3 regions of the Roseateles sp. T103 genome follow, and region 2 is predicted to be linked to each of the others. Evidence: predicted binding sites of a transcription regulator. Region 2 holds the regulator's gene; each other region holds the start of a gene.
The links. The regulator sigma-54, encoded in region 2, starts transcription at its own class of promoters, with help from an activator protein. The targets are predictions, from matches to a motif close to TGGCANGNAANCTGCTTT.
Positions count from the first base shown of each region.

Region 1: the regulator sigma-54 is predicted to act here: its motif matches at 5,741-5,758, upstream of AC2EBS_RS09755 (ANTAR domain-containing response regulator).
Region 3: the regulator sigma-54 is predicted to act here: its motif matches at 4,924-4,941, upstream of xdp1 (exosortase-dependent surface protein XDP1).

Region 1 covers NZ_JBXVVS010000002.1:728,370-738,566, reverse strand. Annotated here, with positions in the region: gene AC2EBS_RS09785 (GGDEF domain-containing protein) at 1-65, shown strand, start outside; gene AC2EBS_RS09780 (class I SAM-dependent methyltransferase) at 66-728, opposite strand; gene AC2EBS_RS09775 (alpha/beta fold hydrolase) at 1,008-1,973, shown strand; gene AC2EBS_RS09770 (hypothetical protein) at 3,083-3,565, opposite strand; gene AC2EBS_RS09765 (metal-dependent hydrolase) at 3,929-4,942, opposite strand; gene AC2EBS_RS09760 (glutathione S-transferase family protein) at 4,953-5,639, opposite strand; gene AC2EBS_RS09755 (ANTAR domain-containing response regulator) at 5,811-6,434, shown strand; gene AC2EBS_RS09750 (CmpA/NrtA family ABC transporter substrate-binding protein) at 6,735-7,952, shown strand; gene ntrB (nitrate ABC transporter permease) at 7,971-8,867, shown strand; gene AC2EBS_RS09740 (ABC transporter ATP-binding protein) at 8,890-9,780, shown strand; gene nirB (nitrite reductase large subunit NirB) at 9,850-10,197, shown strand, end outside.
Region 2 covers NZ_JBXVVS010000005.1:244,278-254,474, forward strand. Annotated here, with positions in the region: gene AC2EBS_RS15515 (SPOR domain-containing protein) at 1-609, shown strand, start outside; gene AC2EBS_RS15520 (thiol:disulfide interchange protein DsbA/DsbL) at 685-1,359, shown strand; gene lptA (lipopolysaccharide transport periplasmic protein LptA) at 1,406-2,041, shown strand; gene lptB (LPS export ABC transporter ATP-binding protein) at 2,038-2,826, shown strand; gene AC2EBS_RS15535 (RNA polymerase factor sigma-54) at 2,845-4,368, shown strand; gene AC2EBS_RS15540 (bifunctional diguanylate cyclase/phosphodiesterase) at 4,491-7,598, shown strand; gene AC2EBS_RS15545 (THUMP domain-containing class I SAM-dependent RNA methyltransferase) at 7,678-8,931, shown strand; gene AC2EBS_RS15550 (MFS transporter) at 8,939-10,114, opposite strand; gene AC2EBS_RS15555 (16S rRNA (uracil(1498)-N(3))-methyltransferase) at 10,111-10,197, opposite strand, start outside.
Region 3 covers NZ_JBXVVS010000001.1:1,035,890-1,046,086, reverse strand. Annotated here, with positions in the region: gene murB (UDP-N-acetylmuramate dehydrogenase) at 1-571, opposite strand, end outside; gene AC2EBS_RS04535 (YajQ family cyclic di-GMP-binding protein) at 686-1,180, shown strand; gene AC2EBS_RS04530 (retropepsin-like aspartic protease family protein) at 1,191-1,847, shown strand; gene prsT (XrtA/PEP-CTERM system TPR-repeat protein PrsT) at 1,996-4,821, shown strand; gene xdp1 (exosortase-dependent surface protein XDP1) at 4,999-5,868, shown strand; gene AC2EBS_RS04515 (acyl-CoA dehydrogenase family protein) at 6,016-7,194, shown strand; gene AC2EBS_RS04510 (acyl-CoA dehydrogenase family protein) at 7,209-8,318, shown strand; gene AC2EBS_RS04505 (P1 family peptidase) at 8,359-9,360, shown strand; gene AC2EBS_RS04500 (DedA family protein) at 9,372-10,016, opposite strand; gene mutL (DNA mismatch repair endonuclease MutL) at 10,076-10,197, shown strand, end outside.

The DNA of each region.
Region 1 (10,197 bases), on a different contig from region 2:
AGGGCAGCGGGCGCAATCGCGTCAGCCTGTGGACGTCGCCGCAGCCGGGCGCCGCCGCCGTCTGACTAGCCCTTGAAGTGCCCCCAGGCGAGGTAGAAGCCGCCGGGCAGCTGCGGCAGCAGTTGCAGATCCGGCGCCAGGCCGCGCAGCAGCTGCCAGGGCTCGCCCAGGCCTTGCAGCGAGGCCACCGAATACAGCGCCGCGCCCATCACGAAGCAGTTGCTCGCCAGCGCCCATGGCGCCCAGGGCAGCGTCCAGGCCAGACCGGTGGCGGCGATGCGTGCGCCGGGCTTCAGGTGGGCGGCAATGTGCTGCAGCGCCTCGGGCTGCTGCAGGATGTCGTGGGTGAAGACGAACAGCGCCGCATCAAAGCGGCCCTGCAGCGGCGCCTCGACCGCCGCGGCCTGCTTCAGCCGCACCTGATGCAGGCCGTCGCGCTTCACCCGCTCGCGCGCCTGCGCGAGCATCGCCGCGCTCTGGTCCACGCCCAGCACGCGCCCCTCGGGTCCGACCCGCCGGGCCAGCGTGGGCAGGCTCAGCCCGGTGCCGCAGCCCATGTCCAGCACGCGATCGCCGGGCTTCAGGTCCAGCCGGGCGATGCAGGCCTGGCGCAGCATCTCGAAGCCGACCAGCTCCAGGTCGTAATGCGCGGCGCGGTTGCGGTACAGCGCCAGCAGGCGTCGCGGTATCGGCGGCGGGCCGGGATCGGCAGTGGCGGGGTGCGGCATGACGCGGGAGCCTCCTCCTCTTGGCGAGCGGCGTACGGCGACTCACTGGCCGGCCGTTCTGCATCGATCGCTATGCGGCTTTGTAGCGCATGCGTGGCGTGGGCTTCAATCGATGTCGGCGTCGGCGTTGTCTGGGCGCAATCGCAGGGTTGAATTCATTTGCCGCAGACTGTGGATGTGCCCGCAGTCCTCGACGCACTTGCTAAGCTCGTTGCGCCGGGCTTCCAGAGCGCGCAGCCCGGTGACCCTGCGTGCTGAACCTCGACCTCGCCACACACCATGCTGTCGTTCCACCGCGCGATGCTGCTCACCCTAGGTCTTGCACTGCTGGCCGGTGCGATCTGGGCTGAGCTGCGCTACCGCCAAGACCTGGATGCAGCGCGAGAGCGTGTCAGCGGGCGCAGCCTGGTGCTGCAGACCCGCTGGGGCCAGCTCGAATACGCGGTGGCGGGTGACGCCGGCGCTCCGCCGGTGCTGATGATCCACGGCACCGGCGGCGGCTTCGACCAGGGTCTGCGCTTCGCCGATGCGCTGGTGGCGCGCGGGCTGCGCGTGATTGCGCCATCGCGCTTTGGCTATCTGCGCAGCGACTTTCCCGCTGACCCTTCGCTGGCCGAACAGGCCGATGCACTGGCCTCCCTGCTCGACCAGCTGGGCATCGAGCGCATCGCGGTGGTCGGCGGTTCGGCCGGTGCGCTGAGCGCCAGCCAGTTCGCGCTGCGCCACCCGGCGCGCTGTGCCGGCCTGGTGCTGCTGGTGCCGGCGGCCAATGTGCGCGACCGCGACCCGGTTGAATTCACCCCGCTGCAGGCCTGGCTGGTGCGCCGGCTGCTCAGCTCCGACCTGCTGTTCTGGCTGGCCGAGCAGACCATGCCGCGCCTGCTGATCGGCACCCTGCTCGCCACCGATCCCGCGCTGCTCGATCGGGTAACGCCCGCCGAGCGCGAGCGCGCCTTCACCGTGCTGCACGAGCTGCTGCCCATCTCGGCACGCGTGCGCGGTCTGCTGAACGATGGCCAGCAGGCCGGCCACCCTGCACGCATGGATTTCACAAAGATCACGATGCCGGCCCTCATCGTCTCGACCGAGGACGATCGCTTCGGCACTGCACAGACAGCGCGCGACATTGCCGCCCAGATGCCCCAGGCGCGCCTGGTGATCTTCCCCGACGGCGGCCACCTCTGGCTCGGTCGCGACGCGACAGTGGCCGACGAAGTGCAAGGCTTCGTCCGCGGCATCCGCTAGGTGTCGGCAGCCCGCCATCGAGCGTGAGCTTCTTGGCGGTGCAGGAGGACGAGGGCAGAGGCTGTGCGTCCGCGAGCTGTGGGGGTCATAGACCCGGTGCGGATGTTCGTATCGCCGAACTGAGTGGCGCAAAGCAGTCGCTCAACGTCAGAGTTGACCGGAGCAGTGGGGCATGCCGCCGCACCTGTTTCTACTGAAGTATGTACTGCACAAGCACGAAGCCGGCAAATGCTAAAGCGGACACGACAAACAGATTGCCACGAAGACTTGCAGGGCTTGCCGGCGGGGGCACTGACCAAAGGCCGAGAACGCCAAGCGGGTAGGTCAATACGCGGTGCCACGTTAAAGGGTCGCGCTGCCCCAGTGAAACAAGGAATGCGCAGAGCAACAGACAAGCCAGGAGACCCACGAAGGCCGAGAGCACGAAAGAGGATGGCGTCAGAAGACGCACAAGGCCACCTCCAATCAATGAACCCAGAGCTAGTACAGCCGTTGCCTTTGGCGAATACTTCGAAGCGATGCGATAGAGGACTGACATATTCTTTTTCTCACCGTCGTTAGACCACGCCTTCATCCTGTGGCTTGTCAAAATCTTCTAGCTGGTCAATCGGGAGAGGATGCGGGCAACGTAGTACACAAGAACCGAGAGCGTTGATGCGAGGAAGCGATGTGCGAACAGCCAAGTCACTAGAGCGTAGCTGAAGGACTTGGCAGCAGTGTCGGTCAAGTCAATCGGCTTGTCGACCAAGACTGACGCGAAGGCTGCGTAGCAGACAGGCGCGAGAGCTGCAGCGAGAGCAGATCGCTTCCATCTCCACGACTTAGGCAGAGTCTCAAGGCTTGCTATGGCGATTGAGCCGGCAAGGCCCGCGCAGAGCGCCTGAAGTAGCGCTTCGTGAGGGTCGGAAAGGGTGAACAACGCAACTGTTACTCCTGCGAGGTAGCCCGTACCGAGCCCGATGAGGGCGGCGGCGGGGATGCGATACCTCTGGTCCATGTTCTCTGCGTACGACTGGAACGAGCCGTTGTTGCGTGGCCTAACGTCGGAATTCACCGGACCTGCGCGGCTTCTCGCGCAGGTCCGGTGGAATGATGGGTTGATCGGAATGTCATTGGCGCCCCCGCAGGTTGTGAAGCATGCCCCCTGGCGGAGCAGCCTCGTCGGTTGCCCCCTCTCGAATAGTGATGTGGATAGCTTGCGTTCCAACAGACTGAGTGTGTGCATTGACCTTGGCGGACTTTGCGCTCAGATACTCGACGGCCAGTGAGTTGGACGATGGCCAGCTAAGGTTTGCGCCATAGGCGTGTTGATTTCGAACAGCACCATATAGCGAAACTGCGGGCGAGCCTGAAGGCTGAGCCCCGTGTTCCACGACGAAGACTTCATACCCCAATGAACTTGTAGCTCCGCCATTGGTCTCGAGAAGTACGGCATCAACCTTTCCGGACGGCGACACGACACGAGCAACTTCGTCTTTGCTCGGCTCACCAACCAGCCCGGAGAAAAGCCAAGCCATCAGTAGCACTGCGCCGACTGCTAAGGACGCAAGGGTGCCAACAATCCACAGAATCCATTTCAGCGGTCGCGGCATGGGCATGACTTCAAGACGCCCAACGTGATGCGGGGCGACTGCGCGTGCGCCCTGACGTGGTCGCTATCGACCCTGCTACTGCACTGTCGAGCGATCCAAATCGTTGATATTCCACGGGTTCCAGTCTCTTGGTGCTGCATAGCAAGGCTGCGAAAAGCACGGAAAACCCGGCAGCTTGTTACTCCCCGGTTCGTGCGCCGCAAGGCCTCCCTGGGCCACATATTGCCACGTTAGGTCGGCGCGATCCCACGCCAGGAAACCCGAGGTGGGCCGGAGCGCTCCCATGGTCAGCTGTCTGCTGCAGTCAGGCCTCTCGCGCAGCTGAGCTTCATCTGTGGCCGCGCCTGGCCGCCAGCCGTCTTCCTATCGATCCGGCTGCGCGGCTCCAAGCGGCTCGCCCCACAGCCTGCGCCACAGCTGCCGCAGTGCCGGCCCCGGCTCGGGGCGGCGGCCGGCTGCCTCGGGGCGGTCCAGCAGCTGCAGCGGCGACTGCTCGCGCGCGACCACGAAGCGAAAAAAGTAGTCGGGCTCCTGACCTATGCGCAGGTCGGCGATCAGGATCTCGCCGCGATCGCTGCGCTCCAGCTTGAAGAAGCCATCGCTGAAGGCGGCCAGCGTGGCCACCGGCGGGTGTTCGCGCAGCGTCTCGTAGAGCGCCGCGCCGCGGTCGTGGCGTGTGAAGCGCAGCGGTTGATGCGGCGCGATCAGCGAGTGATAGCCCTCCAGATAGCTGTCCGGCGTGATCGCGACCACGCGCCACAGCAGCGTGTTGAAGGGCGCGGGCGAGGCCATCAGCCGCTCGACGTGCGGCTCGCCCTGCAGGCTGGCGCGTGCGGTGTGCAGCACCTGCTGCTGCGCGACGGCACTCCAGCCCAGGTAGGCGCAGGAGAGCAGCAGCCCGGCCGCGTTCCAGCGCAGGGCGAGAGCCTTGCCGCGCAGCGCGATGCCGGTGCCGATCAGCAGCGGCAGCGTGTAGAGCGGGTCGATGATGAACACGCTGCCCAGGCCCAGCGGCTCGGTGGAGAAGGGCCGCAGCAGCTGCGTGCCGTAGATGGTCATCGCGTCCAGCAGCGGGTGCGTCACCAGCGCCAGCCAGCTGGCCAGCATCCAGCGCCAGCGCAGCGCTGGCTCGCGCAGCAGCGTGGCGATCGCTGCGCCCAGCGGCAGCGCGATCAGGCTCAGCCAGAACAGCGCATGGCTGTCGCCGCGATGCAGCACCATATTGCTGAGCGCGTCGCAATGGTCGATCAGCACGTCCAGATCGGGCAGCGTGCCGCAGACCGCGCCCCAGGCGGCGGCCTTCCACAGCGCGGTGCGGCGGCCCATCGCGGCCACCGAGACGGCAGCGCCCAGCGCGATCTGCGAAACCGAGTCCATCGTCGCGCCTTCAGGGCCGCAGGTCGGGTGCGGCGATCAGCGGCACGCCCTGCGCCCGTGCGGCCTCGAACTGCAGCGCCTGTGCGCGCTGGTAGGCCGGCCGCTGCTGCAGCCGCTGCCAGTAGGCGGCGACCGCGGGCGTGAACTGCGTATGCAGCTCCAGGTGCTGGGCCAGCAGCAGCGCATAGCCCACCGAGATGTCGGCGGCGCTGAAGCGTCCACCACAGAGCCATTCGTGCTGCTGCAGTCGCGGCTCCAGCGTGCGCAGCCGGGCGAGAAACCATTTCGCATAGTCCTCGGCCACCTGGGGCTGACGGCGCTCGGCCGGCTCGAAGAAGCGGTAGCGCAGCACCAGGGTCTGCGGGAAGGTCAGCGTCGCCTCGCCGAAGTGCAGGTAGTTCAGATAGGCGCCGTAGTCCGCCTCGGCCACGCCCACGTCCAGCGTGCCGGCGCCATGGCGCGCGGCCAGGTACTGGCAGATGGCGGCCGATTCGCTCATGCGCACCGCATCCGGCCCGTCGCCGTCATCGATCAGCAGCGGCACGGTGCCCAGCGGGTTGTGCTCGAAGTAGCTCTTGTCGTGCACCCGCGGCGGAAAGGGCAGCAGGCGCAGCGTGTAGGGCAGCCCCAGTTCTTCCAGAGCCCACAGGGGGCGGAAGGAGCGGGCACTGAGGCAGTGGAACAGGGTGATGGGCATGGCGTGCAGGGCTGGCGCGGCGCCATTCTATGGAGGGGGCCGCGAGGCTGCAGGGCTGGCTTGCCGAATGGTGAAGCCTGCCTCACGGAGGCAGGGCGGTCCGGCACGTATATTGCGGTGCAACACGCACCGCAGCTCCCGCTTCCATCTGATCTGTTTACCCACGCAGCCATGCCCAAGTCAGCCGGCGACCCACTTTGCAGCAGCCCTCAGGGCCTGCGCGTGCTGCTGATCGATGATGGCGCCCACCGCGTGCAGGCCATCAGCGAGGAGCTCACGCGGCTGGGTTGCGACGTGGTCGGCGTGATCGAGCAGGCCACGCTGATCCACGACTGCGTGCTGAACCTGCGGCCGGACGTGGTCATCGTCGACAGCGAGTCGCCGACGCGCGACACGGTGGAGAACCTCGCCGCGCTCAACGAGCGCATGCCGCGTCCGGTGGTGGTGTTCGCCGAGGACGCCAGCGACGACCCGATGCGCCAGGCGCTGCGCGCCGGCGTCAGCGCCTATGTGGTGGCCGGTCTGCAGCCCGACCGGCTGGCGCCGGTGCTGCAGGTGGCGATCGCGCGCTTCGAGCAGGATCTGGCGCTGCGCGAGGAGCTCGGCAAGGCCCAGGCGCAGCTGGCCGCGCGCAAGCACGTCGACCGCGCCAAGGGCATCCTGATGAGCGAGCAGGGCCTGGACGAGGATGCGGCCTACAAGAAGCTGCGCCGCATGGCCATGGACCGCGGCCTGCAGCTGGCCGAGCTGGCCGAGAAGATCGTCGAGGCGCACAGCCTGCTGCGCTCTTCTTGAGCAGGCGCGTTGCCGCAATGCACCAAGCCAAGGCGCCGGAACGGTGCCTGTGCCTGCAATCGGTGCAGATGTGCAGCGAATGGCTGGCGAATGGCCTGGCACGGAAGCTGCTGAGTAGAGGCTGAGGCCTGCAACGGCGTAGGCCTCGCTCTCGACAAAGTTCTAGGACAAAGGCGTCCGATTTGCGCTGCCCCCCGCCGGGGCGGTGTCGATCGCGACGCCTTTGTCCTTTTTGTTTTTCTGATGCGGAGGAAGCTATCCATGTCTGCTGTCAACGGTGCGAAGAAGGAGGGTGGTCTGATGAGTGAAGAGCGTCGCAAGCTCTTGGTCGGCGGCGCGGCCGCCGCAGTGTCGGGCCTGGCCCCCGGCGCCTGGGCCGCCGGCTCGGACAAGCCCGAGAAGGAAGAGGTCCGCATCGGCTTCATCCCGCTGACCGACTGCGCCAGCGTGGTGATGGCCTCGGTGCTGGGCTTCGACAAGAAGTACGGCATCAAGATCATCCCCACCAAGGAAGCCTCCTGGGCCGGCGTGCGCGACAAGCTGGTCAACGGCGAGCTGGACATGGCCCATGTGCTTTACGGCCTGATCTACGGCGTGCATCTGGGCGTGTCCGGTCCGAAGAAGGACATGGCCGTGCTGATGACGTTGAACAACAACGGCCAGGCGATCACGCTGTCCAAGAAGCTGGCCGACAAGGGCGCGGTGGACGGCGCCTCGCTGGCCAAGCTGATGAGCACCGACAAGCGCGAGTACACCTTCGCGCAGACCTTCCCCACCGGCACGCACGCGATGTGGCTGTACTACTGGCTGGCCTCCGCCGGGATCAACCCGATGAAGGACGCCAAGGTCATCACCGTGCCACCGCCGCAGATGGTGGCGAACATGCGCGTCGGCAATATGGACGGCTTCTGCGTCGGCGAGCCCTGGAACCACCGCGCCATCATGGACGGTATCGGCATCACCGCGGTGACCACGCAGGACGTCTGGAAGGACCATCCGGAGAAGGTGCTGGGCACCACCGGCGACTTCGTGAAGAAGTATCCGAACACCGCGCGCGCCGTGATCATGGCTGTGCTGGAGGCCAGCCGCTGGATCGACGCAGGCCTGCAAAACAAGCTGAAGATGGCCGAGACCATCGCCGACAAGGCCTATGTGAACACCGGCGTCGAGGCGATCAACCAGCGCATCCTGGGCCGCTACCAGAACGGCCTGGGCAAGACCTGGGACGACCCCAACCACATGAAGTTCTTCAACGACGGGCTGGTGAACTTCCCCTACCTGTCGGACGGCATGTGGTTCCTCACCCAGCACAAGCGCTGGGGCCTGATCAAGGAGCACCCGGACTACCTGGGCGTGGCCAAGCAGATCAACCAGATCGAGCTCTACAAGCAGGCTGCCGGTGCGCTGAAGGTCAATGTGCCCAAAGACCCGATGCGCTCCAGCAAGTTCATCGACGGCGTGGTCTGGGACGGCAAGGACCCGGCCAAGTACGCCGATTCTTTCAAAGTCAAAGCCTGAGCGGGCAGGGAGTTGACGATGGTCTCCGCTGTATTTCATTCCCCTGGCGAAGCGCTCGAGGCGGGCAAGCAGGCCGCCACGGCCAAGCCGGCTGCCGCACCGGCGGCCGCGGCACCCCAGCCTGCCGCGCCGGTAGCGCGCATCGATTGGCGCGGTGTCTGGCTGCGCGTGCTGCCGCCGGTGATCGGCATTGCGCTGCTGATCGGCATCTGGGCGCTGCTGACGCAAAAGGGCGGCAGCTTCCCGACGCCGCTGCAGACCTGGGAGGCGGCGGTCAAGCTCTTTGCCGACCCGTTCTACCGCAACGGTCCGAACGACCAGGGCATTGGCTGGAACATCCTCAACTCGCTGCAGCGCGTGGGGCTGGGCTTCGGTCTGGCCGCGGCGGTGGGCATTCCGCTGGGCTTCGTGATCGGCCGCTTCCAGTTCGCCAACAACATGGTGGCGCCGCTGATCAGCCTGCTCAAGCCGGTGTCGCCGCTGGCCTGGCTGCCGATCGGCCTGCTGGTCTTCAAGAGCGCGAACCCGGCGGCGATCTGGACCATCTTCATCTGCTCGATCTGGCCGATGGTGGTGAACACCGCGGTGGGCGTGCAGCGCGTGCCGGTGGACTACCTGAACGTGGCCCGCGTGCTGAACCTCAGCGAGTGGAAGATCATCACCAAGATCCTCTTTCCCGCGGTGCTGCCCTACATGCTGACCGGCGTGCGCCTGTCGGTGGGCACCGCCTGGCTGGTGATCGTCGCGGCGGAGATGCTGACCGGCGGCGTGGGCATCGGCTTCTGGGTCTGGGACGAGTGGAACAACCTCAACGTGCAGCACATCATCATCGCGATCTTCGTGATCGGCATCGTCGGTCTGGTGCTGGAGCAGGCGCTGATGGCCCTGGCCAAGCGTTTCTCGTTCGACGACTGAAGTGGCAGGAGGAATACGCATCATGAGCAACAGCACGACCAAGCCCTTCATCGAAGTGCAGGGCGCCGAGATGGTGTTCAACACGCGCAAGGGCCGCTTCCATGCGCTGCGCGACATCAAGCTGACCGTGCAGCGCGGCGAGTTCATCACGCTGATCGGCCACTCGGGCTGCGGCAAGAGCACGCTGCTGAACCTGATCGCCGGACTGCTGAAGCCGACTGACGGCGCGCTGCTGTGCGACAACCGCGAGATCGCCGGCCCCGGCCCCGAGCGCGCGGTGGTGTTCCAGAACCATTCGCTGCTGCCCTGGCTGAGCTGCGCCGAGAACATCTACCTCGGCGTCGAATCGGTGTTCGGCCGCAGCGAATCGAAGAAGAAGCTGCACGAGCGCACCGCCGCCGCGCTGGACCTGGTCGGCATGAGCCATGCCGCCGCGAAGCGCCCGCACGAGGTTTCCGGCGGCATGAAGCAGCGCATCGGCATCGCCCGCGCGCTGGCGATGGAGCCCAAGGTGCTGCTGATGGACGAGCCCTTCGGCGCGCTGGATGCGCTGACGCGCGCCAAGCTGCAGGACGAGCTGCTGAAGATCGTCGCGCGCACGCAGAGCACGGTGGTGATGGTCACGCACGATGTGGACGAGGCGGTGCTGCTGTCCGACCGCATCGTGATGATGACCAACGGCCCCGCCGCGACCATCGGCGAGATCCATGCGGTGGACCTGCCGCGCCCGCGCGACCGCGTGGTGCTGGCCGAGGACCCGCGCTACATCGCCGCGCGCAAGGCGGTGATCGACTTCCTCTACACGCGCCACGCCGCGCCCGCTACCGAGCCAAGGCCCGGCGGCCTTGGCGACGAGCGGCAAGGGCCGGACGGCATCTCGTGCCGACCGGCGCACGTGGAAGCCGCGGCCTGACAGACAACGCCTTCGCCTGCACCGCCGCGCGGACGGCGGCCGGGCGGAGCCTTGCCCGGAGATGACGAGATGACGACGACCAAGAAGATGAAGCTGGTGATGGTGGGCAACGGCATGGCCGGCGTGCGCACGCTGGAGGAGCTGCTGAAGATCGCGCCGGATCTGTACGAGATCACGGTGTTCGGCGCCGAGCCGCATCCCAACTACAACCGCATCCTGCTGTCGCCGGTGCTGGCCGGTGAGCAGACGCTGGAGGAGATCATCCTCAACCCGCTGGCCTGGTACGAGGACAACGGCATCACCCTGCACCTGGGCAAGAAGGTCACGAAGATCGACCGCGTGCGCCGCCAGGTCGTGGCCGAGGACGGCACCACAGCCGATTACGACCGCCTGCTGATTGCCACCGGCTCGAATCCC
Region 2 (10,197 bases):
CTGATCGTCGGCCTGCTGCTGGGTCTGGGCATCGCGCTGGGCGTGGCGCTCTATGTCACCAAGGTGCCCATCCCCTTTGTCGACAAGGTGCCGCAGCGCACCGCGGAGCAGGACGCCAGGGAGGCCGAGCGCAATCGCAGCTGGGACCCCAATGCTGGCCTGGCCGGCAGGGGCGGCAAAGCTGCCAGCGGCGTGGTCAGCGGCGCCCCCGGACCGGCCCAGGCGACGGCTTCCGCCGCGGCACCGGCTGCGCAGCCGGCGCCACAGGCCGCGGCGCCCGCACCGGCCGCCAAGCCGGCAGCCGCCGCTGCGTCGACCGCGCGCACCGAAGCCAAGCCAGCCACCGCCGCGGCCAGCGCCGCCGGCGCCGACCCCTACGTCTACTATGTCCAGGCCGGCGCCTACGGCAAGACCGAAGATGCCGAGACCCAGCGCGCCAAGTTGGCGATGCAGGGCTTCGTGGCCAAGATCTACGAGCGCGAGCAATCGGGCCGCACCGTCTACCGCGTCCGCATGGGCCCGATGGAAAGCCGCGATGAGGCCGAAGCGCTGCAGCGCAAGCTGGAGGCCGCCGGCATCGAGGCCAACCTGGCCCGCGTGCAGCGCTGAGCGGGCGCGTCAGCCCCGCCCGCGCCTGCAGCGTTCACTGACTTCCCCCATCTGCACATCGAACGAGGATCTCCGATGAAGCGTCGCGATTTCAATGCCGGCCTGGGACTTGCCGGCAGCGCTCTGGCTCTGGGTCTGCCTGAACTGGCCAGCGCCCAGGGCGGCCCGATCGAGGGCACGCACTTCCGCCGCCTGGCGTCGCCCCTGCCCACGCAACCCGGCAAGATCGAGATCGTCGAGTTCTTCTGGTATGGCTGCCCGCACTGCAATGCCTTCGAGCCGATGCTGGGCGAGTGGGTCAAGAAGCTGCCGGCCGACGTCAGCTTCCGTCATGTGCATGTGGCCTTCCGCGCCAACGTCAAGCTGCACCAGCGTCTGTTCTACGCGTTGGAAGCGTTGGGCAAGGAGAAGGAACTGCGCGCCCGCATCTTCTCCGCGATGCATGTCGAGGGCCGTGCGCTGGACAGCGTCAAGGCCATGAGCGACTTCCTGGCGCCGCTGGGCATCGAGCCGGCCAAGTTCGAGCAGGCCTACAACAGCTTCGGCGTGCAGACCAAGTGCCAGCAGGCCGAGAAGCTGTCCGAGGGCTACCGCATCGATGGCGTGCCGGCGATCGGCATTGGCGGCCGCTTCCTGACGGCGCCGAGCATCGCCGCCGCGGGCCAGCGCCTGAACGAGATCGAGTCCGGCCGGCGCGCACTGGCCGTGACTGACTACCTGATCCAACAGATCCGTTCCGGAAAGGCCTGAGCGGCCGATTTGCAGGGCTAGAATGGCCTGCAAGAACTGTGCCGCCATGAACCCGCCCTGCCCCCTCCTGAACCCTAGGCGCCTGCTGCAAAGCTGGGCGCCGGCCCTGCTGGCCGGCGCGCTGGCGACCCTGCCGGCCTGGGCGGAGAAGGCCGATCGCGACAAGCCACTGAACATCGTCTCCGAGCGCGGCGGCCTGCACGACGCGGCCAAGCAGCTCACCGAGTTCAGCGGCAAGGTCATCCTCACCAAGGGCACGATGCAGCTCAGCGCCGAGACGCTGTCGGTGCGCGAGAGGAGCGACGGTTTCGTGCTGGCGATCGCGCAGGGGCGCGAAGGCGAGCCGGTCAGCTTCCGCCAGGCGCGCGACGTGCCCGGCGAGAGCATCGCCGGCACCGCCGGCCAGGTCGAATACGACGCACGGACCGACACCGTGCGCTTCAGCGGCGCTGCGATCGTGCGCATCCTGCGTGGCAGCACGGTGATGCGCGAAATCAGCGGCGCCGTGCTGGTCTACGACAACCGCAGCGAGCGGGTCAGCGTCGAGGCCGGCCAGACCTCACCCAACCCGCGCGGCGGGGTGCGCATGACCATCATGCCGCGCGAAGCCACCGCGCCGGCGGCGCCGGCCTCGGCCGTACCGCTGCAGGCCGTGCCGCCGGTGCCGCGCAATCCTTCATGACCGGCATCGCCACGCAGCACCGCCCGGCGCTGGAGTCCGGACCCAGCAGCCGGCTGGAGGCCGAAGGCCTGCAGAAGAGCTATGGCGTGCGCAAAGTGGTCAAGAACGTCCATGTGGACGTGCACAGCGGCGAAGTGGTCGGACTGCTCGGCCCGAACGGCGCCGGCAAGACGACCAGCTTCTACATGATCGTCGGCTTGGTGCGCGCCGATGCCGGCGAGATCCGCATCGACGGCCAGCCGGTGCAGAACCTGCCCATCCACAAGCGCTCGCGCCTGGGCCTGTCCTATCTGCCGCAGGAAGCGTCGATCTTCCGCAAGCTCACCGTCGAGGAGAACATCCGCGCGGTGCTGGAGCTGCAGCGCGACGACAAGGGCCGGCCGCTGCCGGAACAGCGCATCAAGGACCTGCTGGAAGGGCTGCTCGCCGACCTCAGCATCGAGAAGCTGCGCGACAGCCCGGCGCCGGCGCTGTCCGGCGGCGAGCGCCGCCGCGTCGAGATCGCCCGCGCGCTGGCCACGCAGCCGCGCTTCATCCTGCTGGACGAGCCTTTCGCCGGCGTGGACCCGATCGCGGTGCTCGAAATCCAGCGCATCATCCGTTTCCTCAAGGCGCGCGGCATCGGCGTGCTGATCACCGACCACAATGTGCGCGAGACGCTGGGCATCTGCGACCGCGCCTACATCATCAGCGAGGGCGCCGTGCTGGCCGAGGGCACGCCGCAGGAGATCGTCGACAACGCCGACGTGCGCAAGGTCTATCTCGGCGAACACTTCCGCATGTAGGGCCGGGATGGCGCAGCGATGAAGCCCTCACTGCAGGTCCGCCTCAGCCAGCACCTGGCGCTCACACCGCAGCTGCAGCAATCGATCCGCCTGCTGCAGCTCTCCACGCTGGAGCTGAACCAGGAAGTCGAGCAGATGCTGGCGCAGAACCCGCTGCTAGAGACCGAGGACGAATTCGGCGACGCGCCCGCCCCGGAGCTGCCGGAGATCCGCAACAGCAGCAGCACCGACAGCGACGGCGGCGACGACTACGCCGGCGGCACTGAAACCGAAAGCACGGCCGAGATCCGCGCCGAAGACTTCGGCACCACCGAGCGCGAAGACTGGGAGAACGGCACCGAGGGCGACGACTTCGACGGCATCCGCGAACTGCCCAGCAACAGCAGCAGCGGCAGCGGCTCGGGCGACGAGGATGGCGAGCGCAGCGAGCTGGAGTCGGCCGAGATCAGCCTGCAGGAGCATTTGGGACAGCAGCTCGCCGGCATGATGCTCAGCCGTGAGGACAAGGCCGCGCTGCACGTGCTGATCGAGTCGCTCAACGAGGACGGCTATCTGGAGGACAGCCTCGAGGAGCTGACCGATGCGCTGCTCGGCGCCGACGCGGACCCGGAGTCCAAGGACGAGGTATTGGACCGGCTGCGCTGCGCGCTGGCCTGGCTGCAGAGCATGGACCCTGCCGGCGTGGGCGCGCGCGACCTGTCCGAGTGCCTGACGCTGCAGCTGCGCGCGCAACCGCGCAGTGAGGCGCAGGCGATCGCGATCCTGATCTGCAAGAAGCACCTGGAACTGCTCGCCAAGCGCGACTGGAAGCGCCTGATGTCGTTGACCGGTGCCGACGAGGAGCTGCTGCGCGAGGCGCAGAGCCTGATCACGCATCTGGAGCCCAAACCCGGCCGCCGTTTTGCGCGCGGCCAGGCGCAGGCGGTGATCCCCGATGTGATCGTGCAGAAGGTCGGCCGCGAGTTCCGCGTGATGCTGAATCCCGAGGTCGCGCCCAAGCTGCGCATCAACGAACTCTATGCGCAGGCGCTGCGCGCCACGCGTGGCGGCATCAGCAACTCGCCGCTGGGCGCGCAGCTGCAGGAGGCACGCTGGTTCATCAAGAACATCCAGCAGCGCTTCGACACCATCCTGCGCGTCTCGCAGGCCATCGTCGAGCGGCAGAAGGGCTTCTTCACCCATGGCGAGCTTGCGATGAAGCCGCTGGTGCTGCGCGAGATCGCCGACGAACTGGGCATGCACGAGTCCACGATCTCGCGCGTGACCACTGCCAAGTACATGGCCACGCGCTTCGGCACCTTCGAGCTGAAGTACTTCTTCGGCTCGGGCCTGGCCACCGAGGCCGGCGGCAATGCATCGAGCACCGCGGTGCGCGCGCTGATCAAGCAGTTCGTCGCCGCCGAGGATCCGGCCAAGCCGCTGTCGGATAGCACGCTGGCGCAGATGCTGGAAGAGCAGGGCATCCAGGTCGCCCGCCGCACCGTCGCCAAGTACCGCGAGGCGCTTAAAATCGCGCCAGCCAATTTGCGCAAAAGCCTCTGATCCCGCGCCCGCGGTCCTTGGCGCCGCCGTCTGCCCGCCTCAGCCCGGCGAGCGCTCACGTCTCCCCGTCACACCCTGCTTGTTCGCACGCCGACGGCGCCTGAGACGCTGTCTCGATCGTCATGGAGTCCGTTCGACCGCAACTGCTCTCCCGCCCGTCGCAGCGCCGCTGGGGCCTGCTGCTGACGGCCATCGCGGCCGCCTGGGCAGGCATGGCTGTGTGGCTGACGCTCGAGCACGAGCAGCTCTATGAGCGCGAGACTGCCATGCTGCAGTCCCAGGCGCGCACGCTGGACAGCATCGTCAGCCAGCAGCTGGATGCCGTGCGCGGCGCTCTGGGCACCATCGTCACTGACCATGCCGGCTGGGACGCGCGGGCGCTGCAAGCGCAGGCTGGGCCCCTGCTGAGCACATTGGCCAAGGCCATGCCGGGCATCCGGGTGCTGAGCATCGTCGACGCGCAAGGCATCGTCCAAGCCAGCTCGGCGCCGCAGCTGATCGGCATCGACGCGAGCCAGCGCGACTTCTTCCGGGTGCCGCGTCAACAGCCGCACGCCGAGCGCATCTTCGTCTCTGCACCCTTCACCTCGGCACTGGGTGCTTACACGATGACGCTCTCGCGTGCCCTGCTGGACGCGCAAGGGCGCTTCGCCGGCAGCATCGCGATCAGCCTGGATCCGTCCTACTTCCGCCTCATGCTGGACTCAGCCCGCGGTGACTTGCAGACATGGAGCGCGCTGGCACATTCCGATGGCCTGCTGTTCAGCCTCAGCCCGCATAAGGACAGCTGGCTGGGGCGCAATCTGCTGAGCCAGCCCAACTCGCTGCTGGAACGTCATTTGCGCGGCGCTGCGGATGCGTCCGTGATCCGCGGCTTCTCGCTGGTCAGTCAGGATGAGCGGCTGGTCGCGCTCAGGACATTGCATGGCCGGGATATCGGAGCCGATCTGGACAAGCCGCTGGTCGTGGCGGTGGGGCGCTCCGTCGCCGCTCTGGAGGCCCCCTGGAAGCGCCAGCGCAACCAGCTGCTCGCCAGCGCCGGTCTGCTGAGCCTTGGCGCCATCCTGGGCATGCTGATGCGGGAGCGGCGGCTCCGGACCGTCGAGGCCATGCGACTGAGACAGCGCCAGCTGGAGGCCGACAGCGCACAGCGCATGGCGCTGGCGCTGGACGGTGCCGCGCTGGGGATGTGGCAATGGCAGGTCGATAGCGGCGACGCGGTGTTTGACGAGCGCTGGTGTTCAATGCTGGGCTACACCCGAGACGAGCTGCAGCCCTCGGTGCAGACCTGGCAGCAACTGCTGCACCCGGACGACAAAGCCCTGACCGAAGCGGCACTGGACGACTGCCTGCAGGGCCGCAGCGCGGTCTACACCCTCGACTTCAGGCTGCGCCATCGCGACGGCGACTGGCGCTGGATCCACAGCAACGGCCGGGTGATCGAGCGCGACGCACAGGGGCGCGCACTACGCATGACCGGAACGCATCTGGACATCACTGCCGCCAAACAGGCCGAGGCTCGCCTGATCGAGCAGGCCCGACACACCCAGGCCATCCTCGACAACATGGTCGACGGCGTCATCACGATAGACGCCCGGGGCATCATCGCTTCATTCAATCCTGCCGCCAGCCGCATCTTCGGCTACACGGCGGATGAGGTGATCGGCCGCAACGTCAGCATGCTGATGCCCGAGCCCGATGCCAGCCATCACGATGGCTACCTGCACAACTACATGCGCGGGCAGCAACCGCGTGTCATCGGCGTCGGCCGCGATGTCGATGGCCGCCGCAAGGGCGGCAACATCTTTCCGATGAACCTGGCCGTCTCGCGCGTCGAGCACCAGGGCGAGGTGGTGTTCATCGGCCTGATCCGCGACATCACCGAGCGTAAGAAGGCCGAGGCGCAGATCGAACGGTTGGCCTTTTACGACCCGCTGACCGGCCTGCCCAATCGCCGCCTGCTGCTGGATCGCCTCGGTCAGGCACTCAGCAGCAGTCAGCGCACCGGCCGGCGCGGCGCCGTGCTGTTCATCGACCTCGACAACTTCAAGTCACTCAACGACACGCTCGGCCACGGCATGGGCGACCGGCTGCTGCTCAGCATCGCGCAGCGCCTGCAGTCCGCGCTGCGCGCCCAGGACTCGGTGGCCCGCTGGGGGGGCGATGAGTTCGTCGTGCTGCTGCAGGACCTGGGATCCGATGCAGACACCGCCGCGCGGCATGCGGAGGCCGCGGGCGAGAAGCTGCTGCGCGTGCTGGGACAGCCTCATCACCTGGACAACCATGTCCATCACAGCACGCCCAGCATCGGCATCGTGCTGTGGGGCGAGACCCCGACCAGTAGCGACGAACTGCTCAAGCATGCCGACCACGCGATGTACCAGGCCAAGGCGGCCGGCCGCAACCAGCTGTGCTTCTTCGATCCGGTGACGCAGGCAGCGATGGCGGAGCGTGCCGCGCTGGAAGCCGAGCTGAGACTGGCGCTGGAGCGTGGACAGCTTGATCTGCACTACCAGCCGCAGGTCGATCGCCAAGGCCAGCTGATCGGCGCCGAGGCCCTGCTGCGCTGGCGACACCCAGAGCGCGGCTGGATCTCACCGGCCGTCTTCATCCCGCTGGCCGAGCAGACCGGCTTGATCGCCCAGCTCGGCGAGTGGGTGATCGAGCAGGCCTGCCGCAGGCTTGGGCAATGGGTCGGTGATGCCCAGCTCGCGCCCCTGACGCTGGCGGTCAATGTCAGCGTCCACCAGTTCCGCCAGAAGGGCTTCCTGGGCCTGATGCAGCAGCAGCTGGCCCGCAGCGGCGCGCCGACCGACAGGCTGAAGCTCGAGATCACCGAGAGCGCGCTGGCCACCGACATCGAGTCGATGATCCAGCTGATGGATGCACTGCGCCAGCAAGGCCTGCGCCTGTCGCTGGACGACTTCGGCACCGGCTATTCCTCGCTGGCCTACCTCAAGCGACTGCCGCTGTCGCAGCTGAAGATCGACAAGTCCTTCGTCGACGACCTGCTGACCGACCCCGACGACCGCGCCATCGCGCATACCATCATTCAGCTGGGCGACAACCTGGGGCTCAATGTGCTGGCCGAAGGCGTTGAAACCGAGGCCCAGCGCGAGCTGCTGCAGCAGCTGGGCTGCGACGCCTTTCAGGGCTATCTGTTCAGCCGACCGCTGCCGCTGGGCGCATTCATCGACCTCGTGCGGCAGTGGACCCCTCGGCACGCCTGAGGCACAGCTGCCGCGGCGCCGCCACTGGCCGCCTGGCGCGTAGAGGGACAATAGGCCCTTGTTGACCGCCCAGCCCGCCATGTCCCGCTCCGACCTTCTCGACCTGTTTCTCTCCTGTCCCGCCGGCGTCGAACCTTGGCTGGCCGAGGAAGTCGCGGCCATCCTGCCTGGCGCGCCCCTGGAGGCGCTGCGCGGGGGCGTGGCGGTGAAGAGCGACCTGGCCGGCGTGATGAAGCTGAACCTGGAAAGCCGCCTGGCGCAGCGCGTGCTGATCGAGCTGCTCGGCGGCCCCTACCAGCATGAGGACGACATCTATGCGCTAGCGCGCCGCATCGACTGGACGAAGTGGATCCATGCGCGCAACACGATCCGCGTGGACACCACGGCGCAGCGCTCGCCGCTGCGCTCGATCAACTTCGCCACGCTGCGCGTCAAGGACGCGATCTGCGACGTGCTGCGCGAGGCCACCGGTGAGCGCCCCAGCGTCGACACCCGGCACCCCGACCTGCCGGTGGTGCTGCACCTGGGCCCCGACTACGCGATGCTCTATGTGGACAGCTCGGGCGAGGCCTTGTTCAAGCGCGGCTGGCGCACCGACAAGGGCGATGCGCCGCTGAAGGAGACGCTGGCCGCGGCGATGCTGGCCGCCGCCGGCTGGAAGGGCACGCCAGAGACCGGCGGTGCGCTGCACGACCCCTGCTGTGGATCGGGCACCATCCCGATCGAGGCCGCGCAGATCGCCTGCGGCATCGCGCCCGGGCTGACGCGGCGTTTCGCCTTCGAGCGCCAGCAGCCCTTCCAGCCGCTGCGCGCGCAGTGGCAGCAGATGAAGGACGCTGCCAAGGCGCGCATCCATGCCCCCGCCGTGCCGATCTACGGCAGCGACGTGGCCTTCCGCATGGTCGACTTCGCCCGCCGCAATGCCGAGCGGGCCGGCGTCGCGCAGTACATCCAGTTCAACGGCGGCGACGCGCTGGAACGCCCGGCGCCGCAGCTGCCGCCCGGGATGCCCGGCACGCTGATGCTCAACCCGCCCTATGGCGAGCGCATCGAGGTGCGCGGCAAGGCCGCCGCGGTGCGCGAAACGGCGGGGTCGGAACAACGCAGTGCCGACGAGGAGTTCTTCCCCCGCCTGGCCGCGCACTGGAAGCGCCAGTACACCCAGCACCCGGCCGGCTGGACCGCCTGGATGCTCAGTCCTGACATGAAGCTGCCCAACAAGATGCGGCTGAAGGAATCGCGCCGCACGCCGATGTGGAACGGCCCGATCGAGTGCCGGCTGTTCCGCTTCGATCTGGTCGCCGGCTCGGCGCGCGACAAACCCGCGGCCTGAGTGCGCCTCAGCCGGCCACGCGCTGCGATGCCGGCTTTCGCGCCAGCCACAGCAGCGCCAGGCCGACGAGAACCAGCGGCAGCAGGCTGCCCGCGTTCATCCAGGTCCAGCCGCCGGTGGTGACCAGGGCCCCGGAGCTGAACGAGGTGAACGTCATCGTCAGGTAGATCCAGAAGTCCATGGTCGCCTGGGCGGTGGTCTTCTCCTCGGGGCGGTAGGTGCTGGTGAACAGCGTGGTACCGCCGACGAAGAGGAAGTTCCAGCCCACGCCCAGCACCAGCAACGCGGCGATGAAGTGCATCAGCTCGACGCCAGACAGCGCGATCGCCACACAGGCAAGATTCAGCAGCACGCCCACCGCCATCACCGGCAGCGCGCCGAAGCGCTTGATCAGGTGGCCGGTGAAGAAGCTGGGCACGAACATGCCCAGCACATGCCACTCCAGCACCAGCGCCGCGCTATCGAAGGGGTGCGCGCACTGCGCCATCGCAATCGGCGTGGCAGCCATCAGCAGATTCATCACGCCATAGCCCAGTGCCGCCGCCATGATCGCGACGACGAAGGCGGGCTGCCGCGCCAGCTCGCGCGGACTGCGCCCCTGCGCTGCGCCGGGCGCGGCCTGCGGCAGCGCGGGAAAGTTGATCAGCGAGATCAGCGCCAGCGACAGCAGCGCCACGCCTATCAGCACCAGATAGGCGCCGGCAAAGGGCTGGGCCAGCAGCTGCTTGCTGGCACTGGCCAGGTTGGGCCCCGCCACTGCGCCGAGGATGCCCCCGGCCAGCACCCAGGAGATCGCCTTCTCCTTCATCGCCGGCGGCACCAGCTCGGTGGCGGCAAAGCGGTAGAGCCCGGCATTGGCGTTGTAATAGCCCGCCAGCACGGTGGCCAGCACCACCGTCCAGAAGGATTGCGCGCTCACCGCCCAGGCCGCCAGCGCGCAGGCCGCCATGGCCGCCAGCAGGCCCAGCTGGAAGGCACGGCGGCGGCCAAAGGCCAGCTGGTGCCGCGCCACCAGCGGCGCGAAGAGCGCGCCGCCGGCCACATAGCCGCAGACGGGCAAGGTGGCCATCCAGGCCTGCGGCGCCAGCGCCAGGCCCACCAGGCCATTGATGGCGATGAAGGTGACGTTGTTGGTGAGGAAGAGGCCCTGGCAGACGGTCAGCAGCAGCAGCTGCCGGTTCATCGCGCCACACCCTGCACGGCCAGCCAGGCGGCCACCGCCATCGGCGCGGTGTCGGCGCGCAGGATGCGCGGCCCCAGGCTCAC
Region 3 (10,197 bases), on a different contig from region 2:
TGGGGCAGCGCAGGCGCACGCGGGTGATCACGGTCTTGCCGGCCAGTCCGCCGAAGCCTTCGTGCTTGAACACGCTGTCGCGATAGCCGAGGCGACAGGCCGAGGCGGGCAGATGCGCGGCGCGGCCGGTGATCAGATCGACGGCGATCACGCTGTCCAGCCGGTCCTTCACCTCCACACCGTAAGCGCCGATGTTCTGCACCGGGGCGGCGCCGACCGTCCCGGGGATCAGCGCCAGGTTCTCCAGCCCCGGGTAGCCCTGCTCGATGGTCCAGGCGACCAGCTCGTGCCAGCCCACGCCGGCGCCGGCCTCGATGATCCAGGCGTCGTCGCGCTCTTCGAGCAGATGGATGCCGGGGATCTCCACCTTCAGCACCACCGCTTCGACATCCTTGGTCAGCACGATATTGCTGCCGCCGCCGAGCACGAACTTCTGTGCGCGGCCCAATTCAGGATGATCGACGACACGGCGCACATCGGCCTCGCTGCGGATGCGCACCAGCCGCTCGGCCAGGGCCGGCAAGCCGAAGGTGTTGAACGGCTTGAGGTTGACGCCGTGTTCGATCCGCAGCGCCTGAGGCACTACTTCGTCGGGGGGATTGGCTGCGGAAGGGAGCATGGCAGAATTTTCCCAGATCACACGTGGCAACTTCGCCCATTCTTAGAAAAGCACTGACAGAACAATATGCCCAGCATCGATACCGTCCTCGAACCCAATATGGTCAAGATCAAGAATGGCGTTGACAACGCCATCAAGGAGATTGGCACGCGCTTCGACTTCAAGGGCACCAGCGCCCAGGTCGAATTGAAGGAGAAGGACAAGAAGATCGAGTCCATCGGGGACAGCGATTTCCAGATCGAGCAGATCGAGCAGGTGCTCTACGGCAAGCTCACCAAGCAGGACGTCACGATCAATTTCCTGGAGAAGGCCGACAAGCTCGAGAAATTGGGCGGCGACAAGGTCAAGCAGAGCTACAAGATCAAGGACGGCATCGAGGCCGACCTCGCCAAGAAGATCAGCGCCGCCGTCAAGAACAGCAAGATCAAGGTCCAGGCCTCCTACCAGGACGGCAAGGTCCGGCTCACCGGCAAGAGCATCGATGACATCCAACTCACCATGGCCCTGATCCGCAAGGAATTCGCGGACGTGCCGCTGAGCTTCGACAATCAGCGGGCCTGAGCGGCTGGCGATGCAGACCGCGCGCGCGCTTGTCCTCTCCGCCAGTTGCGCCGCGCTGCTGCTGGCGCCGGCCTGGGCGCAGAACGTCAGTTTCAACGGCAGCCTGGGCAGCCAGGCGGCACTGCTGCTGATCGATGGCGAGGCGCGCACCGTGCGCGTCGGTCAGACCGTGCAAGGCGTGAAACTGCTGGAGCTGGAGGACGGTCGAGCCGTCGTCGAGGTCGATGGCCGTCGCATGCAACTGGCCCTGGGCGCCTCGCCCGGGCGCATCGGTGCCGGCAGCGACGCCGCTGGCAAGGCCCGCAAGATCGTGCTCAGCTCAGGCCAGGGAGGACACTTCACCACCGCCGGCAGCATCAACGGACGCACGACGCAGTTCCTCGTCGATACGGGCGCCACGACAGTGGCCATCGCCCAGGCCGAGGCTGAGCGCCTGGGCCTGCGCTTTCGCGACGGGCAGCGCGTGATGACGCATACCGCCAACGGCACTGTTCCAGCCCACCGTTTGCTGCTCGACAGTGTGCGAATCGGCGAACTCGACGTTCGCAACGTGGACGCGATCGTCGTGCCTGGCCAGATGGGCTTCGTGCTGCTTGGCAACAGCTTTCTGTCGCGCTTCCAGATGCGCCGGGAGAACGATCTGATGACGCTGGAGTTGCGCTACTAGCAGGGGCAGCCCTGCGAGCGCAGGCGCGAGGCTGCATTAATGCACGGCAGCGCCAGTCCGCCCCCCTCGACTCCGTGGCCGTTTGCGGCAGCCTGACACGTATGATCCGCAGCGATTTGGCCTGGACTCCATCCACTAACTCCCGCCCATGCAACGCACCTTGACTCGCCGCTGGGCACCGATCGCCAGCGGGCTCCTGCTGACGCTACTGGTTCTCGCTTCGCCGCTGGTGCAAGCCCAGAGCAATCGCGACAAAGCTGCTCGGTTCTACGAGGACGCGCTGCAGCGCTACGAGCGTAAGGATGTGGCAGGTGCCATCATCCAACTGAAGAACGCTCTGCAGATCGACAAGTCGATGCTGCCGGGGCAGGTTCTTTTGGGCCGTGCCCTGCTTGCAGATGGCCAAGCGGCCGCTGCAGAGGTGGCGTTCCGAGAAGCGCTGCGATTGGGTGTCGACCGGGCGGAGGTCGCGGTGCCGCTCGCTCGGTCGCTGTCCGCCCAGGGCAAGCAGGTGCTGATCTTCGAAGAGCAGCGGCTGCAACCTGCCGGTTTGCCGAGAGCGACGCAGGTCGACTTGCTGCTTGTGCGCGCGGCCGCGCACTCCGACCTCGGGGACAGTCGCAGCGCGCTGAAAAGTGTCGAGGATGCGCGTGCCCTGCGTCCGGACACGGCCGACACCTGGTTGGCAGAAGTGCCGATCCGGATCCGGTCGCGACAGTTCAATGAGTCCAATGCGGCGGCGGACCGTGCGCTGAAGCTGGAACCAAAGTCAGCCGAGGCCCACTATCAGAAAGGCTCCGTGCATCATGTCCTGGCGTCCCTTCAGCCTGCTCTCGCGGCCTACGACGCGGCGCTGCTGCTGGATCCTGGACATGTAGAGGCACGGCTCGCGCGCGCGGGCATCCGCCTGGACCTGGGGCTTGCCAAAGAAGCAGAACTCGATTTGCGGGAGTTGGACTCGCTGGCTCCCGGCGAGCCACGTGCGGCCTACCTGCGAGCGGTTCTCGCCGAACGCAAGGGCGATGCCGCTGCGGCCCGCGCCGCGCTCAAAACGGTGACCGAATTGCTTGATCCAGTGCCGATCGAGGCCATCCGCTTCAGACCACAGGTACTGATGCTCAACGGTATGGCGCACTTTGGCCTCAACGAGTTCGAGAAGGCCAAACCGTATCTGGAATACGCGCTACGGCAGCAACCGAACAGCCCCTTGGCCAAGATGCTTGCGCAGGTGGCCATGCTCGAACCCAACATGACCCGTGCCGTTGAGTTACTCGAAGGCTATCTGCGCGCCCGCCCTGGTGATGGGCAAGCGATGCTGATGCTGGCATCTGCCCACATGGCACAAGGGCGCCATGCAAAAGCGACCGCTCTGATGCAGGAAGCACTCCGCGCCAAAGACGCTCCCGAGTTTCGAACGGCGCTGGGCATGAGCCTCATGCGCGCTGGCCAGAGCGGTAACGCGATCGCTGAGTTGGAACGAGCCTACCGCGCTGATCCCAGGCAATCGCACGCTGGGCTTGCCTTGATCAGTCTGTACCTCCGCAGTGGTCAGCCGGACAAAGCGGCAAAGTTGGCTGAAGGCCTGGTCAAGTCCAATCCGAACAACCCAAGCATGTTGACCGTACAGGGTACGGTGCGGCTGCAGTTGCGGGATGTTAAGGGGGCACGCTCGAGCTTTGAGCAGGCACTGAAGCTCGACGCTTTATTGACCGAGGCGCGGTTCGGTCTGGCACGCGTGGATATCGCGGCGAAGGACTTCGAGTCTGCTCGCCAGCGCATTGCCGCCGTCCTCAAGGAGCAGGACCGTAACGTGGATGCCTTGTTCGAGATGGCGCTGGTCAACGAGGCGGCAGGCCGAGATGATGAGGCTTTGAAATGGTTGGAGAGCGCTGCCGAGGCGAGCAACCAGCGTCAGACCCGTGCCAACTCGGCCTTGGTCGCCTGGCATCTGCGCAAGGGCTCCGCGCCGAAGGCGCTCGATGCTGCAAAGCAATTGCTTGCCAAGCTGCCGGAGGACGTCGAGGCACTTCAGGCCTATGGTGCAGCACAGCTTGCCAACGGCGATTTGGCAGGCGCGAGAAGCACGCTTGCCAACGCGTCCCGCCGCGCGGGGTTCGAGGCCTCCAAGCAAGTCCAGATTGCCGGCGCGCTGGTCGAAGCCAGAGATCTTGCAGGCGCAGCGTATGCGCTGGACAAGGCTCTCAGCGTCCAACCTGGGGATCTTTCTGCTTCAGCGCTCATGACGCAGGTCGAGTTGGCTCTTGGCGAAACCGCCAAGGCGGAACGACGGGCGGCACAAATCATCACCAGCCATCCCAAGCGTTCCACTGGCCACACCCTGATGGCCGAAGTCGCACTCAGTCGCAAGCAGATCGGTCCGGCGACGGAATCCCTGCGGCGCGCCCATGAACTGGAAAAGTCGTCGGCCAGTCTGTTACGGCTGTTCGGCGTGCTTGCTGGCCAGGACAACGGCAAGCCGGCCATTGCTCTCGCGGAAGGCTGGCTGAAGACCAACCCACGCGATCTACAGGTGCAAAAGGCGCTGGGCGACGCGCATGCGAGAGGTGGAAATTTTGCTGGCGCGCGTCGTGTCTATGAGGCAGCCCTCAAGACCCAACCCAACGATGTCGAGCTTCTGAACAACCTCGCCAACGCGCTGATGCGGCTGAACGATCCAGGTGCGCTGAGCATCGCAGAGCAGGCGCTGAAGCTTGCTCCTCAAAGTGCAACAGTGATTGACACGGCTGGCTGGGCCAATCATTTGGCAGGGAATCAGTCGAGGGCGCTTCAGCTTCTCAGGGACGCCAGGCTACGTGAGCCGAGTCACCCGGAGATTCGCTATCACTTGGCCGCAGTCCTGGCAAAGGCGGGCCGCACAAAGGAAGCGCGCGATGAATTGACTGCGATCCTTGGCAATGAGGCTGCATTTCCCAGCTCGGTCGAGGCAAAGGAATTGATGCGAACCCTCAAGTGAGGGGTGAAAGCCCTTTTCCTGTTGTCGAGTTCTCTTACACTTGGCCGCAATGGGTCCTGAGTTCGCGCAGTAAAGCCTTGATTCCAAGGAAGTTATCGAAGTTGGCCCGAAATTTGCAGTTACGTGACTGAACACCCAGTGCACTAGTGCTACAGGATCTAGACAAGGAAGCTCATCATGAAGACCGCAAAGACACATAAACGCATCTTGAGCATTGCGTTGAGCTGCGCGCTTGGCTCCTTGGCCTCGTCTGCTATGGCGGCTTCCACCTGGAACTTCTCTTCATGCGTTGGTTCAGCCGCCAATCAGGCAGCGTTGAACAAAGACACGTTTGGCAACAGCTGGAGCTGCGCTGGTTCGGTAGCCGGAAACAAGGTGACGGCCAGCGCATGGGGTGCGCGGACCCAGACAGTGAACAACGTCACGACCACAAATTATCAAACTGCGTACCTATCCCCTCAGGGTAGCAGCGGTTTTGGTGTGGCCAGTCAGAACGAGGGGCTCAGCCCGGGCAGCCCACAGCATGCGATGGACAACGATCCCGCTGCAGCAAACACACCCGACTTGATCTTGCTGAAGTTTGACACGGCCGTTGCGCTGGACAGTATTACTGTTGGCTGGAACCAGAGTGACGCGGACATCACCGTCATGGCCTATACCGGCAATGGCGGGGGCGCGCCGGTGATTCAGGGAAAAACTGCGGCCAACCTGACGAGCGGCGGGGCTGGTAACGGATGGAGCTTGATCAGGAATCTCGGCGACCAAGCGCCGGACGTCGCTACGTCTTCGTCTTCTGTTGACATTACCCGCAGCAATTGGAATTCGGGCAACGTCGTTTCGAGTTGGTGGCTGGTCAGCGCTTACAACAGCAATTTCGGCGGTGGCGGAAACTTTGACTCCGTGCTCGACTATGTGAAGCTGTTCTCCGTCGCGAGCAAGGATGTGCCAGGCCAGGTTTCTGAGCCGGGGACACTTGCGATGGTCGGCATCGCTATCCTCGGAGCCCTCGGGGTGCGTCGACGCAAGCCAGTGTCCTCGACTTGCTGAAACGCATGCCGAACCAGTAGGAGCACCCCCCGGGGTGCTCTTTTTGTTTGTCCGCTCCGAAAGGCTTCATCAGCCTGTCCCGCCCGGGACAGCTCAAAAAAGCACGCTCGTGCTAAAACAGGGCCCTGCGAAAAGGAGACAGACCGCATGGACCTGAACTTCACCCCAGAAGAACTCGCCTTTCGGGCCGAGATCCGTCAATGGGTGGCCGAGAACCTGCCCAAGGACATCAGCCACAAGGTGCACAACGCGCTGCGTCTGAGCAAGGACGATATGCAGCGCTGGGCCAAGATCCTGGGCAAAAAGGGCTGGCATGGCTGGGCCTGGCCCAAGCAGTTCGGCGGCCCGGGCTGGAACGCCGTGCAGCGTCACCTATTCGAAGAGGAATGCGCGCTGGCTGGTGCGCCGCGCGTCGTGCCCTTCGGGCCGGTGATGGTCGCGCCGGTGATCATGGCTTTCGGCACGCCCGAACAGCAGCAGAAACACCTGCCAGGCATCATGAGCGGCGAAGTCTGGTGGAGCCAAGGCTACAGCGAGCCGGGTTCGGGTTCCGATCTCGCTTCAGTGAAGACGCGCGCCGAGCGCAAGGGTGACAAGTACATCGTCAACGGTCAGAAGACCTGGACCACGCTGGGCCAGTACGGCGACTGGATCTTTTGCCTGGTGCGCACCGACCCCACGGTCAAGCCGCAGGCCGGCATCTCCTTCCTGCTGATCGATATGAAGTCGCCAGGCGTCACCGTGCGGCCCATCATCATGCTCGATGGCGAGCATGAGGTGAACGAAGTGTTCTTCGACAATGTCGAGGTGCCGCTCGAAAACCTCGTCGGTGAAGAGAACAAGGGCTGGACCTACGCGAAGTACCTGCTCGCCCATGAGCGGACCAATATTGCCGACGTGAACCGCGCCAAGCGCGAGCTCGAGCGTCTCAAGCGCATCGCCAAGGCCGAAGGCGTCTACGAAGACCAGCGCTTCCGCGACCAGATCGCGCAACTGGAAGTCGACATCGTCGCGCTCGAGATGATGGTGCTGCGCGTGCTGTCCGCCGAGAAGAGCGGCAAGCAGAGCCTGGACGTCGCCGGCCTGCTGAAGATCCGCGGTAGCGAGATTCAGCAGCGCTATACCGAGCTGATGATGCTGGCTGCCGGTCCCTACGCCCTGCCCTTCATTCATGAGGCCATGGAAGCCGGCTGGCAGGGCGACCATGTCGGCGCCGCCCATTGCGCGCCGCTGGCCAGCCACTACTTCAACTACCGCAAGACCACCATCTACGGCGGCTCCAACGAAGTGCAGCGCAACATCGTTGCGCAGACGGTTCTGGGCTGAGGAGACAAGACATCATGGATTTCGATTTCACCGAAGACCAGGAATCGCTGCGTGACGCCGTGCGTCGCTGGGTCGACAAGGACTATGGCTTCGAGCAGCGCCGCGCCATCGTCAAACAAGGCGGTTTCTCGCGCGAAGCCTGGGACGGGCTGGCCGGACTCGGCCTCGCGGCCCTGACCGTCCCCGAAGCCCATGGTGGCATGGGCCTGGGCGCCGTCGATGCGATGGTGGTGATGGAGGAACTGGGCCGCGGCATCGTGATGGAACCCTATGCACAAGCCGCGCTGGTCGCTCCGGCCGTGCTGGCCAAGGCAGCGCAGTCGGTGCAGGAGCAGTGGCTGCCGCGCATCGCCGCTGGCGAAGCACTCGTCGTGCTGGCCCAGCAGGAGCGCAAGGCGCGCTACCGCCTCGATCTGGTCGAGGCCAGCGCCGACGGCAACACGGTGACCGGCGCTAAGAGCCTGGTGGCGGCCGGCGACGTGGCTGATGCCTTCATCGTGCCGGCACGCAGCGGCCAGGGCATTGCGCTTTATCTGGTCGAGCGCAGCGCGCCCGGCGTGACGACGCGCGGCTACCACCTGCAGGACGGTTCGCGCGCCGCCGATCTGAAGCTGGACAAGGCCCCGGCCACGCTGCTCGTCGGCGCCGATGAGGGCTTGGCCGTGCTCGAGCTCGCCAACGACATCGGCATTGCCGCGCTGTGCGCGGAAGCCGTGGGCACGATGGACAAGTTCGTCGCGCTGACCGCCGAGTACCTGAACACGCGCAAGCAGTTCGGTGTGGCGATCTCCAGCTTTCAGGCGCTGCGCCATCGCATCGCCGACATCAAGATGCAGCTGGAGCTGGCGCGTTCAATGAGCTACTACGCCACGCTGAAGCTGGGCGAGCCGGCTGCCGCGCGCCGCCGTGCCATCTCGCAGGCCAAGGTGCAGCTGGGCCAGTCGATGCGCTTCGTCGGCCAGCAGTGCACGCAGCTGCACGGCGGCATCGGCGTGACCGACGAGTACATCGGCAGCCACTACTTCAAGCGCCTGACGACGATGGAGATGCAGTACGGCGACACGCTGCATCACCTCGGCGAGGTCAGCAACCGCATGGAAGACACGGCCGGCGTGTTCGCCTGAGCGAGGCACCGCTCGGGCGCGAGCGAGCAGAATCCGGAGCATGGATCACATCACTGCTGCCGGATCGAGTTCGCTCCCGCCCGATTCCATCTGCGATGTGGCCGGCCTGCGGGTCGGCCATTTTTCTGATCCACGCCGGCCGACCGGCTGCACCGTGCTGCTCTGCGAGCAAGGTGCAGTCGCCAGCGTCGACGTGCGTGGCGCGGCGCCCGGCACGCGCGAGACCGACCTGCTGGCGCCAGAGAATACCGTCGAGCAGGTCCACGCGATCCTGCTCACCGGCGGCAGTGCCTTCGGGCTCGATGCTGCCAGCGGCGTGATGCGCTGGCTGGCCGAGCGCGGCCATGGCCTGCAAGTCGGCCCGGCACACGTGCCCATCGTGCCGGCAGCGGTGCTGTTCGACCTCTGGCTCGGCGACCGGGCCATCCACCCGGACGCAGCGGCCGGCTACGCCGCCTGCGAGGCCGCCACCAGTGCGCCGCCCGAGCAAGGCAATGCTGGCGCCGGCACCGGCGCCAGCGTGGGCAAGCTCTTCGGACCGCAGCGGGCGATGAAAGGCGGCATCGGCTCCGCGTCGGTGACCGTCCATGGCGTGACCGTGGGCGCACTGGTGGCGGTCAATGCCGTCGGTGACGTCATCGACCCGTCGACCGGACGCACCGTCGCCGGCGCACGCGGCGACGATGGCAAGCCGCTGGGCACCGCAAGCGCCCTGCTCCAGGGCCGCGTGCCGGCCATGCTGCTGACCGGCATGTCCACGACGATAGGCATCGTCGCCACCGACGCCAAGCTCAGCAAGAGCCAGGCGAAGAAGCTGGCGCAGATGTCGCACGACGGCCTGGCACGCAGCATCAACCCGGTGCACACGCCCTTCGATGGCGATGTGATGTTCGCGCTGGCCACCGGCGGCTCGGGCATCTCGGGCAATCTGGCACTGCTCGGCGCACTGGCAGCCGAAGTCACGGCAATCGCCGTGCTGCGCGCCGTACGCGCGGCCGCATCTTTACCCGGCCTGCCCGCAGCGGTCGACGCGGGCAGCTGAGCCCGCAAGCCTCAAGCCGGCTTGGCGCGGCTGCCCTTCCAGCCGCCCCAGATTGCCAGCAGACCGGGCACGATGATCATCGCCCAGATGATCTTTTCCAGGTGCTGCTGCACCCAGGGCAGGTTGCCGAACAGATAGCCGACCACGCTGATGCCGATCACCCAGATCAGCGCGCCCACCACGTTGTAGAAGGTGAACTTGCTGCGGTTCATCTCGGCGACGCCGGCGACAAAGGGCGCAAAGGTGCGGATGAAGGGCATGAAGCGCGCAATGATGATCGTCACGCCACCATGCTTCTCGTAGTACAGATGCGCCGCGTTGAAGGCGGCACGGTTGAAAAAGCGCGACTGCTCCCACTTGAAGACCTTGGGGCCGAAGTAGCGCCCGATGCTGTAATTGCATTGGTCGCCGAGGATGGCGGCAACCAAGAGCACGGCGATGGCCAACGGCAGGCTCATCAGTCCGGCGCCGCACAGTGTGCCGACGACGAAGAGCAGCGAATCGCCAGGCAGGAACGGCATCACGACCAGACCTGTCTCGACGAACACGATCAGGAAGAGCAGCGCATACACCCAGGGCCCGTAGGCCTGGACGAAGGCAGCGATGTGCTTGTCGACGTTGACGATGAAGTCGATCAGAAAGCTGGCGATTTCCATGATGCGCATTATCTGTGTGCGCACAGCGGCGCAGGCTGGACTCCCTACAATCCGGGGGTATGCAATCCCCCTCCCCCGGCGCCGCCCAGGCCGCGCACGGCAGCCGCCGCGCGATCCGGGAGCTTCCCGATGAACTGATCAGCCAGATCGCCGCCGGCGAGGTCGTCGAACGACCGGCCTC